2 linked regions of the Hoeflea sp. 108 genome follow. The main gene of each other region encodes a partner of the protein of the gene in region 2 in a complex. Links are inferred from orthologs where the notes say so. Each region holds a gene or a part of one and is shown on either strand. Other genes may lie near its edges.

Evidence for each region.
Region 1: the proteins of B015_RS0106160 (region 2) and xseA are in contact, whole or in part, in a cryo-EM structure (PDB 8TXR), measured with the Escherichia coli proteins. The link is inferred for Hoeflea sp. 108 from one-to-one orthologs.

What each region holds. Positions count from the first base shown.
Region 1 is NZ_KB890024.1:1,045,623-1,051,163, forward strand. The notes cover bases 2,596-5,510. They hold xseA (exodeoxyribonuclease VII large subunit), read right to left. Parts: upstream 4,879-5,510; coding sequence 3,313-4,878; downstream 2,596-3,312. Other genes in these bases: B015_RS0105160 (AsmA family protein), read left to right, coding at 2,596-3,231; B015_RS0105170 (LysR substrate-binding domain-containing protein), read right to left, coding at 4,935-5,510. Outside these bases: B015_RS0105155 (acetoacetate--CoA ligase), read right to left, coding at 1-1,152; more of B015_RS0105160, read left to right, coding at 1,336-2,595; more of B015_RS0105170, read right to left, coding at 5,511-5,541. UniProt on the Escherichia coli protein: Bidirectionally degrades single-stranded DNA into large acid-insoluble oligonucleotides, which are then degraded further into small acid-soluble oligonucleotides.
Region 2 is NZ_KB890024.1:1,243,655-1,251,776, forward strand. Bases 2,943-5,897 are described here. They hold B015_RS0106160 (exodeoxyribonuclease VII small subunit), read left to right. Parts: upstream 2,943-4,271; coding sequence 4,272-4,523; downstream 4,524-5,897. Other genes in these bases: B015_RS0106150 (TetR/AcrR family transcriptional regulator), read left to right, coding at 2,943-3,226; B015_RS0106155 (histone deacetylase family protein), read left to right, coding at 3,342-4,268; B015_RS0106165 (DUF2277 domain-containing protein), read left to right, coding at 4,635-4,901; B015_RS0106170 (pirin family protein), read left to right, coding at 4,951-5,871. Also shown: B015_RS0106140 (MFS transporter), read right to left, coding at 1-1,133; B015_RS0106145 (MFS transporter), read right to left, coding at 1,240-2,460; more of B015_RS0106150, read left to right, coding at 2,615-2,942; dxs (1-deoxy-D-xylulose-5-phosphate synthase), read left to right, coding at 5,956-7,869; B015_RS0106180 (TlyA family RNA methyltransferase), read left to right, coding at 7,911-8,122. UniProt on the Escherichia coli protein: Bidirectionally degrades single-stranded DNA into large acid-insoluble oligonucleotides, which are then degraded further into small acid-soluble oligonucleotides.

The sequences.
Region 1 (5,541 bases), 200 kb from region 2 along the record:
CAGGTCGTGGCTGTCGATGGGTCTCAGGCCCGCTTTGCGGACGGAGTCGATGAATTTCGCCGAGGTGCCGAAATAGGTCATCTTCTCGGCGTCGGCGAAATCGAACAGCACATTGCCGTTGGGATGGAACGGCGAGCCGTCATAGAGCAGCAGCGTTGCCTCGGCGGCGAGCCCCGAGACAAGCCAGTTCCACATCATCCAGCCACAGGTGGTGAAATAGAAGAAGCGGTCGCCGGGCACGAGGCCGGCATGCAGGCGCAGCTCCTTGAGATGCTGCAGCAATGTGCCGCCGGCCGAATGCACGATGCATTTGGGGATGCCGGTCGTACCGGACGAAAACAGGATGTAGAGCGGATGGTCGAAGGGCAGGGGCTCGAACGTCACCGCCTTTGCCGAAAATGGCGCGAGCGCATCCTCCAGCGCCTCGGCCTTGGCGATGCCGGAGGCGACGTCCTCTGCCGTTCCGAGATAGTCGACGACCAGAACCTTCGTCGCACTGGCCAGCTTCTCGGCCACGGCGGCTATCTTTGCACCGACCTCTATGTGTTTGCCGGCATACCAGTAGCCGTCGGGGGCAATGAACACCTTCGGCTCGATCTGGCCGAAGCGGTCGAGCACGCCCTGTTCGCCGAAATCGGGCGAGCATGACGACCACACCGCGCCGATCGAGGCGGTCGCCAGCATGGCGGCCACAGTCTCCGGCATGTTCGGCATCATCGCAGCGATACGGTCGCCCTTCTTGATGCCTAGCGACACGAACAGCTGCTGCAGCCGCGACACCAGCGCCGAAAGCTCGTCCCAGCTCAGGCGCCGTTCGATCTTGTCCTCGCCGCGGAAGACGATGGCCTCGCCGTGGCCCGTGCCGCGCAGCAGGTTCTGGGCGAAGTTGAGCCTTGCATCGGGAAAGAATTTCGCGCCCGGCATCCTGTCGCCGTCGGCCAGCACGCGGCCGCCTTTTTCGCCGATGACACCGCAGAAGTCCCAGACCAGATCCCAGAAGGCGTCGCGGTCGTCGACCGACCAAGCGTGCAGAGCGGCATATCGGGAGAACTCGCGCCCCGCACGCTTGCCCGCCTCGGCTGCAAACGCCGTCAAGGGTGCGGCTGCAATCCGCTCTGCAGAGGGTGTCCAGAGGGGCACTTCAACAGTCATCGATGTCTCTCCCAAAACCGCATCCGGTTATGCATGTCGCATTGCAGCAGATCAAGGAAATGTCGATTTGCGCCAATGGGCTGTGCGCAAACGTCATGGAGAGGCCACAAAGACTTGAAATGCCGCTGTTCTCGGTTACACCCGGATGCCATCGGAGCGCAGCACGGGCAGCACAAGGGCAACATGCCATCACCACTGTTCAAGCGCGGTATCTGGGCGATCGTCGGCCTCGCCGTCCTGATCGTCTTTACCGTCGCGGCGGTGCCTTTCGTCGCTTCCACCCAGATCGTCAAGGATCGCATTGCCTTTGAGATGAGCGCGTGGAGTGGCTTCCGCGTCTCTTTCGACGGCACGCCGAGCATCGAAATATGGCCCGTCTTCCGCGCAACGCTGAAGAACGTCACCCTCACCGACTGGGACGACGAGCAAGGGTCGCCGATCATCGATGCCGAGCGTGTCGAAATCGAGCTCTCGGCCCTTTCGGCCCTGTCGGGCAATGTCGATTTTTCCGATGCGCATTTCGTCCGCCCCACCTTGCGCATAAAGCGCCGGGCCGACGGTGGTTACGAACTGCCGCAATCGCGCGGCGGCAGGCTCGAGCGCTCGATCGAGCGCACCCAGGAAATGGTCGCTGCAAACCCCTCCGAACCTGACATCAAGGGCCTGCCTTCCGACAAGTTTGGCGCCGTCGAGTTCATCGACGGCCGGGTCGTTGCCGTTTCCGACGAGGGCAGCGACGAGATATTGAGCGACCTGACGGGCAAGGCCAGCTGGCCGGCGCTGAACAAGGCCGGCAGCATGGCCGCGACCGGTGTCTGGCGCGGTGAGCCGGTGGCGCTGGAATTGACCTCCGAGCGCCCGCTCTTGATCTTTGCCGGCGGTAGCGCACCGATCACGGCGTCGATCAAATCGGCGCCGGTCGAGGCCAGCTTCGAAGGCACCGCCCGCCTCACTGGTGACGCACATGTCGAGGGCCATACCAAGATTTCGGCGCCCTCGTTCCGGCGTGTGCTGGAGTGGTCGCAGCCCGGCGTGCTGCCCGGCAGCCCGGTGGGCTCCATCTCGATTGCCTCGAAGGTCACCGGCGATCTGTCGCGGCTCAAGCTCGACAATGCCAAGGTCACGCTCGACAGCAATCCGGGCATGGGCATCCTCGACCTGTCGCTCAACGGCCCGGTACCATCGATCTCCGGCACGCTTGCCTTCGACACGCTCGACCTGATGACGTTCGCCTCGGCCTTCGCGCCGATGGCACCGACGAGCTCTGGCAACAGCGAGATCGACACCAGCTTTGCAGATCACGTCAATCTCGACCTCAGGCTGTCGACCACCAAGGCCACATTCGGCGCGATCTCGCTGGCGGAGGTTGCCGCGACCGCCCAGGTCAAGGGCGGCCTCGCGGCCTTCGACATTTCCGACGCCGAGGCCTTCGGCGGCAATGTCCAGGCCGGCATGCGCTTCGACCGCCAGCCTGGAGGCACTCAGGCCGAAATCCGGCTGCTCGCCTCCGACATCGACGGCGGTGCCTTCGGCGCTGCGGCCGGCTTGGGGCGCATCGTGCCCATCGGCCGCGGCACGGTTTCGGTCATCCTCAAGGGGCCGGGGCTCAGCTGGAACACGCTGTTGCAGAATGCCAACGGCTCGATCTCGGCGACCTTCGGCGTCGGCGCCATACCGGGCCTCGATCTCAAGGCGTTCCTCAAGCGTACCGGCGAGCGCGGCTTCTTCTCGTTGGACGAGGTCTCCGGCGCAACATTGCCGGTCGATGGCGTCGAGCTCAAGGCCACCATCTCCAATGGCGTCGCCAAGATCGACAAGGCCGAGGCGCGCACGCCCGCCAATCGCATCTGGCTCACCGGCATCGTGCCCTATGTCGGGCGCGGGCTGGCGCTTTCGGGGGCTGTTGAGCCCAGGGAAACGGCTGTTACGGCGGGCTCGACGACCACGCCTGCAGCACCCGCCGACGCGCAGCCGCGCACGGCCTTCTTCGTCGGTGGTTCCTGGAGCGCGCCGTTCATTTCGCCGCTGGAGCCGCCGGCGGCCTCCGTCCCGGCGTCGTCGGCACCCAAGGCTGACTAAGAGCGCCCTGCGTCTTGATGGACGCTCCAGTTTGTCGAGCTTGGGCTTGGCGTTTTCCGAAATCGAATCCGATTTTAGAGTCTAGAATAGGCTGCCCTGGCTACCGGGCTCCTTGGCCCGCGGAGCTGGCTTGGCTGCCGGCTTCGCCTTGGCATCGCCGCTGGTCGCCACCGCATTGGCGACACCATCGGCGAACTCGATCGACAGGGCTGCGCCCGTCGCCACGTCGGCCACGCGCTTGAGCACAGCACCTTCGGCATCGCGCACCAGCGCGAAACCGCGCGCCAGCACTGCCTTGTGCGACAGCGTCGCCATCAGCCGCTCGGCCTGCGACAGCTTGGTGCGGGCGCGTTCGAGCCTAAGGCCGACAGCCTGTGCGCCGCGCCGCTCAAGGCCGGTCAGCTGCAGGCGGAACGCTTCCTGGCGGCGTGCCAGCGGTTCGGGCGAAAGCCTGCCCTTCGTGCGGTCGAAACGGATGCGTTTTTCGCGCACCATCGCCCGCAACGCCGCGTCGGCCCGCAGCATGTCGCGGTCGAGATGCCGACGGGTCTCGGTGATGCGCCGCGACAGCGTCGCTGGCGACAGCCGCACGGCCGAAAGCCGGGCACGCTTGCGCTCGGTTGCCACGATCAGCGCGCGCCCGAGCCGGCTGGTCGCCTCATCGAAGCGTCGGCGCGGCAAGGCCAGCAACTGGTCCGGCGTCGGCAGGGCGCGGGCCGCGGCCCGCACCGCTTGGCTCCGCCTGTCGATCATGCGCGACACTGCCCCACGCAGCCGCGCACTGAGATTGGCGAGCGTAGCCTCGAGCTCGGCTTTGACAGGCACCGCAAGCTCGGCCGCGCCTGTCGGCGTCGGCGCGCGCATGTCGGCGGCAAGGTCGATCAGCGTCCAGTCGGTCTCATGGCCCACGGCCGAGATGACGGGGATATGCGAAGCGGCCACCGCGCGGATCAGCGCCTCGTCGTTGAAGCCCCAGAGGTCTTCGAGGCTGCCGCCGCCGCGCGCCACGATCAGAAGGTCAGGCCGCCGGAGGTTACCTTCCTCGGGCAGTTCGTTGAAGCCGTTGATGGCGTTTGCGACTTCGGCGCCCGACGTCTCGCCCTGCACCCGCACAGGCCAAACCAGCACGTGAAGCGGAAAGCGGTCCTTGATGCGGTGGATGATGTCGCGGATGACGGCGCCAGTCGGCGAGGTGACCACGCCGATCATCATCGGCATGAACGGCAACAACTGCTTGCGCCTGTCGTCGAACAGGCCTTCGGCCGCTAGTCGGCGCTTGCGTTCCTCGAGCAGCGCCATCAGCGCTCCGGCGCCGGCGGGCTCGAGATTGTCGATGACGATCTGGTACTTGGACGAGCCGGGATAGGTGGTCAGCTTGCCCGAGGCGATGACCTCCATGCCTTCTTCGGGGCGGAACTTCAGCCGGCTCATGGTGCCCTTCCACACCACGGCTTCGATGCGCGAGCGGTCGTCCTTCAGCGCAAAATAGGCGTGGCCCGACGAGTGCGGGCCGCGGTAGCCCGAAATTTCGCCGCGCACGCGCACATTGCCGAACGTGTCCTCGACGGTGCGCTTCAGCGCGCCGGAGATTTCGCTGACGGTATATTCGGTCGCGTTCGTACGTGATTCGGTGGCAAGTTCGGTCATGGCGCGATTGAGGTCCGCCGGCCCCTGCTCGTCAAGCTTGGAGCGTCAGGACTGGTCTACCATCCCGGCATAATATGGCTGGGCTTGAGCCGGCGTCCGCGATTGGCCATCAACGCCTGGAAATCGAATGTACCGGCTTCCTCCGGGATCGGAACCGAGATGTTGTCCAGGCTCTCGCTAATATGACGGGCAAGGGCGTCGATAATCTCCGGCCGGCTCGAATGGCCGCGCAAGATGCCGATCTTGCAGTCGGGCAGGGCGCCGAAGCCGTCGGCGTCGCCCAGCACCCGCATGCCCGGCCTCAGCGCGCATTCGGGCAGCACCGAAACCGCCAACCCCGAAAGCACGGCGGCGGTGATGACGGTTGCCGACCAGCTGGTGAACAAGACGCGATACTGGCGGCCGCTGGCGTCCAGTATGTCGGTTGCCATCCGCCGCCACTGGCAGGTCGGACGGCCGAAGGCCATCGGCAGGATTTCTTCCTCGTGCACCATGTGGCTGGCCGAGGAGACCCAGAGCAGCGGTTCGTTGCGCACGATCTCGGTTGGCCGCGTGTCCTCGCATTCCGTTACCAGCGCGATGTCGAGATTGCCGCGCCGGATCTGGTCGGCGAGATTTACCGTCGGCTCGCATACCACCGACAGCTCGACACGCGGGTTGGAG
Region 2 (8,122 bases):
GCAATGAAGCCCGCGACCAGCGAGACCATAAAGCCGCTGCTCGCGCCCATATGATCGATGATCCAGCCCGAGGCTGATGAGCCTGCGGCCATGCCGATGCTGATGCCGGTGACGGCCCATGTCATGCCCTCGGTGAGCTTGGAGGAGGGGACGACTTTCTCCACCAGCGCCATCGACAGGATGATGGTCGGCGACACGGCAACGCCCGCCAGGAACAGCACGACTGACAGCACGGTCACGTTGTCGACCACCAGCAGCGGCAGAGTCGTCAGGGCCGCGAGCGCGATCGCAATCAATAGCTGCCGCGCGAGCGGCATCTTGAGCTTCATGGCGCCGAAGACGAGGCCGGCGACGAGCGAGCCGGCAGCGTAGGCGGAAAGCGCAAAGCCCGCGGACGCCTTGTTGCCCTGGGCCTCGGCAAAGGCCACGGCGGTGACCTCGGCTGTGCCGAAGATGGCGCCGATGGCAATCAGCGTGAGCACCAGAATCTGGACGGGGCCGAGCCAGATCACGGATTTGCCGTCTCTGCGATCCTGCGCATGAACAGGCGGTTCGGTCGAGCGCTGGGCGGCGAAGAGCAGGCTGCCCACGCCCAGCAACACGGTCGCGACCAGAGGGCCGGCCTCCGGGAAGAAGCCGACGCTGAGACCGATGGCAACGATCGGACCTGTCATGAAGATCACCTCGTCCATGATCGATTCGAACGCGAAGGCCGTGTGTAGATGTGGCGTGTCGCGGTAGATCTCGGTCCAACGCGCGCGCACCATGGCGCCCATGATCGGGGTGACGCCTGCGAGTATCGCGAAGGCGAAGAGGACCCAGTTGGGCGCGTCGTAGCGCGTCGCGAGCATCAGCCCGGACAGCGCGATCACCGCGATGGCCGCGCTCGGCAGCAGGATGCGGACCTGGCCATAACGATCGATAAGCCTTGCGACCTGCGGCGCGACGACAGCGCTGGACAGGGCAAAAACGGCAGCGACGGCGCCGGCAAGCCAGTATTCGCCGCGGGCCTCCGACAGCATGGTCACGATGCCGAGCGTGACCATGGACATGGGCACGCGCGCGACGAAGCCGGCGGCGGAGAAGGCCTTGGCGCCGGGCGCCTTGAAGATTTCGCTATATGGATTGCGCATTTTTGTCACCGGGGACGGAGATATCCGAGATTTCAAAGGCAGTCGAGCCGCCAGACCTGGCGGCTCGTTGATGCTGACAGAACGTTGTTCCTTGCCGAGCGGGGGCTTATTCCGCCGCCTGTGGTGCAGCGCCCATCAATTCTACTTCGGGACCGCCTGCGAGAGCTTTCTGGCCGAGCAGGACCACAAGGAACGACATCGTGCCTGCGGCGATCGACACCCAGAAGCCGTTCTGGGCACCGAAGGTGTCGACGACCCAGCCTGCCACGAAAGCGCCCAGGGCCATGCCGATGCCGATGCCGGTCATCACCCAGGTGATGCCTTCGGTCAGCATGGCCTCGGGAACCCGGCGTTCGATCAGGCCGAAGGCCATGATGAAGGTGGGCGAGATCGCGACGCCGCTGACGAAGATGGCAAGCGCCAGCAACGGCACCGTGTCTGCGACCAGCAGGGGCAACGTTGTCAGCGCCACGACGGCAATCGAGATGGCGAGCAGGCGCTGCTTCGGTGCCTTGAGGTTCAACGCGCCGACGATCAGGCCGACGATGAGCGAGCCGGCGGCATAGACGCCGATGACGAGGCTGGCGGCAGTGGGCTGTCCCAGCTCCTTGGTGATCGCCACGGCACTGACTTCGGCGGTGGCAAAGATCGAGCCGACGAAGATGAGCGCCAGCGTGATGATCTGGACCGGGCGCAGCATGATGGCCGAGCCGCCGCTCGCGAGCTCAGATGGTCTTACCTTGGGTTCGCTCGACCTCTGCAGGATGAAAGCCGCCATGCCCAAAGCCAGGAACAGCGTGCTGGCGAGCATGCCCGCTTCGGGGAACAGGGCCACGCTCAGGCCAACGGACAGTGAGGCGCCGGCAATATAAACCATTTCGTCGGCGACAGATTCAAAGGCGAAGGCCGTGTTGAGTTCGGGGCGGTCGCGGAAGATTTCAGTCCAGCGAGCCCTGACCATGGCGGGCACGCTCGGCATTGCCGCAGCGATGAAAGCGGCGACGAACAGCGTCCAGGCCGGCCAGTCATAATGGGCTGCAATGAGCAAGGCGGCAAAGGCGAGGACGGAAATGACAGTGGTGGGCAGGGCCACTGCTGTCTGGCCAAGCCGGTCGATGCGGCGCGAGATTTGCGGGGCAGCGAACGCGTTGGTCAGGGCGAACGTGGCCGAGACGGCGCCGGCCAGCCAATATTCGCCGCGCGTCTGCGACAGCATTGCGACGATGCCGATAGGGGCCATGGCGATCGGCAGGCGGGCGACGAAGGCTGCCGCTGCGAAGCCTTTGGCCCCCGGGACTCTGAAGATTTCACCATACGGATTGTGCATCGGAGCACTCCTGGAAATTCGAGGACTCGCCATTTACATACGCGGCGTATGTGAAGAGCTAATTGCATACGCGCCGTATGTCAATTACCATACGCCTCGTATGTGAAAGAAATATACGCCACGTATGTGAATGAGATCCGACGAGGAAGAAGCCATGAAGCCAGCGCACAAACCCCGTAGCGAGATGATTGCCGAAACGCGCGCCAAGCTGATCGCGTCCGCGCGCAAGGCATTCGCGACAGTGGGTTATGCAAACGCTTCGATGGACGACTTCACGGCCGAAGCCGGGCTGACACGTGGCGCGCTTTATCACCATTTTGGCGACAAGAAGGGGCTGTTCGAAGCCGTGTTGGCTCAGATCGACCATGAAATGTCCTCGCGCCTGACCGCCATCTCCGCCATGGCCAGGACGCGCTGGCAGGGCTTTGTCGATGAGAACATCGCTTACGTCGAAATGGCGCTGGAGCCCGAAATCCAGCGCATCGTGCTGCGCGACGGTCCGGCGGTTCTCGGCGACCCGGCGCAGTGGCCCAACGCCAACGCCTGCATCCTGTCGATCACGGGCAACCTTGTCGCGCTGAAGCAAGAAGGTGTCCTGCGCGACATCGATCCCGAGGCGATGGCGCGCCTGATAAGCGGTGCTTCGCTCTACGCCGCGCAGTGGATCGCCACTTCCGACGACCCCGATGCGACGTCGAAGAAGGCAGTTCCGGCATTCCGTGCGCTCATGGAAGGGCTGCTGGTAGACGGCAGGACGACGGTCTGAATGCGAGCCTTGTCCTGGCAGGCCTTGGCTGGAGCATCATGAATCCCGCCCATTTTCCCCAGGGCTTTGACAGGTATTGCGTGGTCTGGCCGGCCATAGCTGATAAGGTGGGGTGATGACCACGCGGCTCTACACCCATCCGATCTATCTCGAACACCTGACGCCCGCCGGCCACCCTGAGCGGCCAGACAGGCTGCGCGCCATCCAGCGCGTGCTCGACGACGAGCCGTTCGAAAGGCTCGACCGCGTCGAGGCGCCTGAGGGCGATGAGCAGACGATTCTCTATGCCCATCCCGAACCATTCGTCGAAGGTATTCGCCGCAAGGTGCCGGAGGAGGGCATGGCGCGGATCGACGGCGACACTGTGCTGAGCCCCAAGAGCTGGCAGGCTGCGCTGACGGCGATCGGTGCCGCCAATGCTGCCGTCGACGATGTCTTTGCCGGCAAGGCCGACAATGTCTTTGTCGCCTCGCGCCCGCCGGGGCATCACGCCGAAAAGACCACGGCGATGGGCTTTTGCCTGTTCAACAACGCAGCCATCGCCGCCCGCTATGCTCAGAAGCGGCATGGCGCCGAACGTGTCGCCATCGTCGACTGGGACGTGCACCACGGCAACGGCACGCAGGACATTTTCTGGGACGATGCGAGCGTGCTCTATTGCTCGACCCACCAGATGCCGCTGTTTCCCGGTACCGGCGCCAAAGGCGAGGAAGGCGTCGGCAACATCGTCAACGCGCCGCTGTCGCCCGACACCGGCAGCGACCATTTCCGCGAGGCGTTCCGCTCACGCGTGCTGCCGGCGCTAGACAGTTTTGCGCCCGACCTGATCATCATCTCGGCCGGTTTCGACGCGCATCATCGCGACCCGCTGGCCGAGATCAACCTCACCGAAGCCGATTTCGACTGGGCGACGGGGCAATTGATGGACCGTGCCGCAAGGCATTCGTCAAACCGCCTCGTCAGCCTGCTCGAGGGCGGCTATGACCTGCAAGGGCTGGCCTTCTCCGTTGCCGCCCACGTGACCCGCCTGATGAAAGGATGAACCATGGCCGTTGAGCCCAATGACGAAATCAAGGCGATGAGCTTCGAGCAGGCGTTGGCTGCTCTTGAAAAGATCGTCGATGACCTCGAGCGTGGCGACGTGCCGCTCGACCAGTCGATCAAGATCTACGAGCGTGGCGAAGCGCTGAAGGCGCATTGCGACCGGCTGCTGAAGTCGGCCGAGGACAAGGTCGAAAAGATCCGCCTGTCGCGTGACGGCAAGCCTGTCGGCACCGAGCCGCTCGACGCGGAGTGAGCGAATACAGTCCGAGCTGCCGCGGCAGCGGCAGCCGGATGGCTTGACCTCGCGGCACGTTGCGCCCAGTTTTGGCATACCCATACGGTTCATGAAGCCCGGGAGCAGGCGATGTGCCGCAACATCAAGACATTGTTCAATTTCGATCCGCCGGCGACGCATGACGAAATCCGTGATGCCGCACTGCAGTTCGTCCGCAAGCTGAGCGGGACGACAAAACCGTCGAAGAAAAACGAAGAGGCGTTTCACCGCGCAGTGGACACCATTGCCGAAGCGGCGCACGAATTGCTGCATTCGATGGAAACACACCAGCACCCTCGCAACCGCGAGGAAGAGGCCGCCAAGGCCAAGGCGCGCTCGGCGCTGAGATTTGCCTGAGCGGGCGGAACGGGCGGCGGACAGGTTTCAATCAGCTGAGGATACAGTCATGAGTTTTTTCCCGGCCGAAGACCCGACACCGGGCGACGCTTTTTCCTGCGATCAGATCGAGCTGATGGTGGTGCCCAACGCCAAGGACATTGACGGCTTCCAGGTGCGCCGCGCGCTGCCGACGGCAAGGCGCAGGCTGGTCGGGCCCTTCATCTTCTTCGATCGTATGGGGCCGGCGATCCTGCGGGCCGGGCATGCGCTCGACGTGCGCCCGCATCCGCATATCGGCCTCGCCACCGTCACCTATCTTTTCGATGGCAAGATCAGGCATCGCGATTCGCTCGGCACCGAGATGGTGATCGCGCCCGGTGACGTGAACCTGATGACCGCCGGCCGCGGCATCGTCCATTCCGAGCGCACGCCGGAAGAACTGCGCGGCGCGCCGATGTCGATATCGGGCCTGCAGACCTGGCTGGCCTTGCCCGACGCCAAGGAGGAGACCGCGCCGATGTTCGAGAACACCGCTGCCGCGGTGCTGCCGACCTTCGATGCCGACGGCGCTTCCGGCCGTCTCATCATCGGCGAGTTCAAGGGCCTGAAGTCACCGGTGCGCCAGGCATCGGACACGCTTTATGCCGATATCAAGCTGGCGCCGGGCGCGAAGATCAAGATCCCCGCCGACGCCGAGGAGCGCGCCATCTATACGCTCGGCGGCGAACTCGACATTCTCGGCGACCGGTTTCCCATCGAGCGCCTGCTGGTGTTCCGTCCGGGCGACGAGATCGTTGTCTCGTCGGAGACTGGCGCTCATTTCATGCTGTTCGGCGGCGCTTCGCTCGGCACCAGGCGTTACATCTGGTGGAACTTCGTCTCGTCGTCGCGGGAGCGCATCGAGCAGGCCAAGAACGAATGGAAGACCGGCCGCTTTGATATCGTTCCAGGAGATGAGGAGGAGTTCATCCCGCTGCCCGAGGGCTAACGCCAGCCCCAGGGCGCGGCACCTCCACGCATTTACTTTCGCAGCCCATGGCCGTATCTGCCGAAGTTCAACTGGTGCGGATTGATGAACGCGAAGCCCGAAACGCCCCTGCTCGACAAGGTCCGCCTGCCGGCCGACCTGCGCGCTCTGAACGAAGCCCAACTGCCGCAGCTTGCCAGCGAACTGCGCGCCGAGCTGATCGACGTCGTGTCGCAGACCGGTGGCCATCTCGGCGCGGGCCTTGGTGTGGTCGAGCTGACGGTGGCGCTGCACTATGTTTTCGACACGCCCGGCGACCGCATCATCTGGGATGTCGGGCACCAGGCCTATCCTCACAAGATCCTGACCGGCCGGCGCGACCGCATGCGCACACTGCGCCAGGAGGGCGGGCTTTCCGGCTTCACCAAGCGGGGCGAGAGCGAATACGATCCCTTCGGCACCGCGCATTCCTCGACCTCGATTTCGGCCGGCCTCGGCATGGCCGTGGCGCGCGATCTCCAGGGTGGCAGGAACAACGTCATCTCGGTTATCGGCGACGGCGCCATGTCCGCCGGCATGGCCTATGAGGCGATGAACAATGCCGGCTCGCTCGACGCGCGCCTGATCGTCATCCTCAACGACAATGACATGTCGATTGCCCCACCGGCGGGTGCGATGAGCGCCTATCTGGCGCGCCTTGCGTCCGGCCGCACCTATGCCGGCGTGCGCGAGCTTGGCAAGAAGCTGACCTCCTATCTCGGCCGCCGCGTCGACCGGGCGATCACCCGCGCCGTCGAGCATGCGCGCGGCTTCGTCACCGGCGGCACGTTGTTCGAGGAGATGGGTTTCTTCCACATCGGCCCCATCGACGGCCACAATCTGGAGCACCTGATTCCGGTGCTGAAGAACGTCCGCGACAATGGCACCGGGCCGGTGCTGATCCATGTCGTGACCCAGAAGGGCAAGGGCTACGCACCCGCGGAAGCCGCCGCCGACAAATATCACGGCGTCAACAAGTTCGACGTCATCACCGGTGCGCAGGCCAAGGCGCCGGCCAACGCGCCCGCCTACACCAAGGTCTTTGCAGAGAGCCTGATCCAGGAGGCGCGCGAGGACGAGAAGGTCATTGCGGTCACCGCTGCTATGCCCTCGGGCACCGGGCTCGACCTGTTTGGCGAGGCGTTTCCGTCGCGCACCTTCGACGTGGCCATCGCCGAGCAGCATGCGGTCACCTTCGCCGCGGGGCTTGCGACCGAGGGCTTCAAACCGTTCGTCGCGATCTATTCGACCTTCCTGCAGCGGGCCTACGACCAGGTGGTCCACGATGTGGCGATCCAGAAGCTGCCGGTGCGCTTCCCCATCGACCGAGCCGGTTTCGTCGGTGCTGACGGGCCGACCCATTGTGGCGCCTTCGACACGGCCTATCTCGCCTCGCTGCCGGATTTTGTCGTCATGGCGGCCGCCGACGAGGCTGAACTGCGCCACATGGTGCGCACCGCGGCCGAGTTCGATGAAGGCCCGATCTCGTTCCGTTACCCGCGAGGCAACGGCGTCGGCGTCGACATGCCCGCGCGGGGAGAGGTACTGGAGATCGGCAAGGGCCGTATCGTCAAGGAAGGCACCAAGGTGGCGCTGCTGTCCTTCGGTACCCGTCTCAAGGATTGCCTGCTCGCCGCCGAAGAACTCGGCGCTGCCGGCCTGTCGACGACAGTTGCCGACGCGCGCTTCGCCAAGCCTCTGGACGAGGAGCTGATCCGTCGCCTGGCGCGCTCGCACGAGGTGCTGGTCATGGTCGAGGAAGGCTCGGTTGGCGGCTTCACCAGCCAGGTGCTGGACTTCCTTGCGCGCAATGGCTTGCTCGACAGTGGCCTCAAGGTGCGTCCGATGACGCTGCCCGACCGCTTTGTCGATCATGCCAATCCCGACAAGATGTATGCCGATGCCGGACTGGACTCGGCGGGCATCGTGCGTGCCGTGTTCGCAGCTCTTGGCAAGTCGGCACAGGCGGCGCGCGCCTGACCGGCGCTTGCGTTGCGGTCGCGCATTCGTCATTGAAAGCCATGGACAACTCTAGGCAAGCAATCGCCAGCCTGAGGCTCGACGAGCTGCTCGTCAGCCGCGGGCTGTTTGCCAGCCGCTCGCGCGCTCGCGATGCGGTGGCGCGCGGGGCCGTGACCGTCGATGGCCAACCGGCGAAAAAGCCGGGGCAGACCGTTTCGGCTGATGTAGAGATTGAGGTCCACGATCCCGCACAGGCCTATGTGTCGCGCGC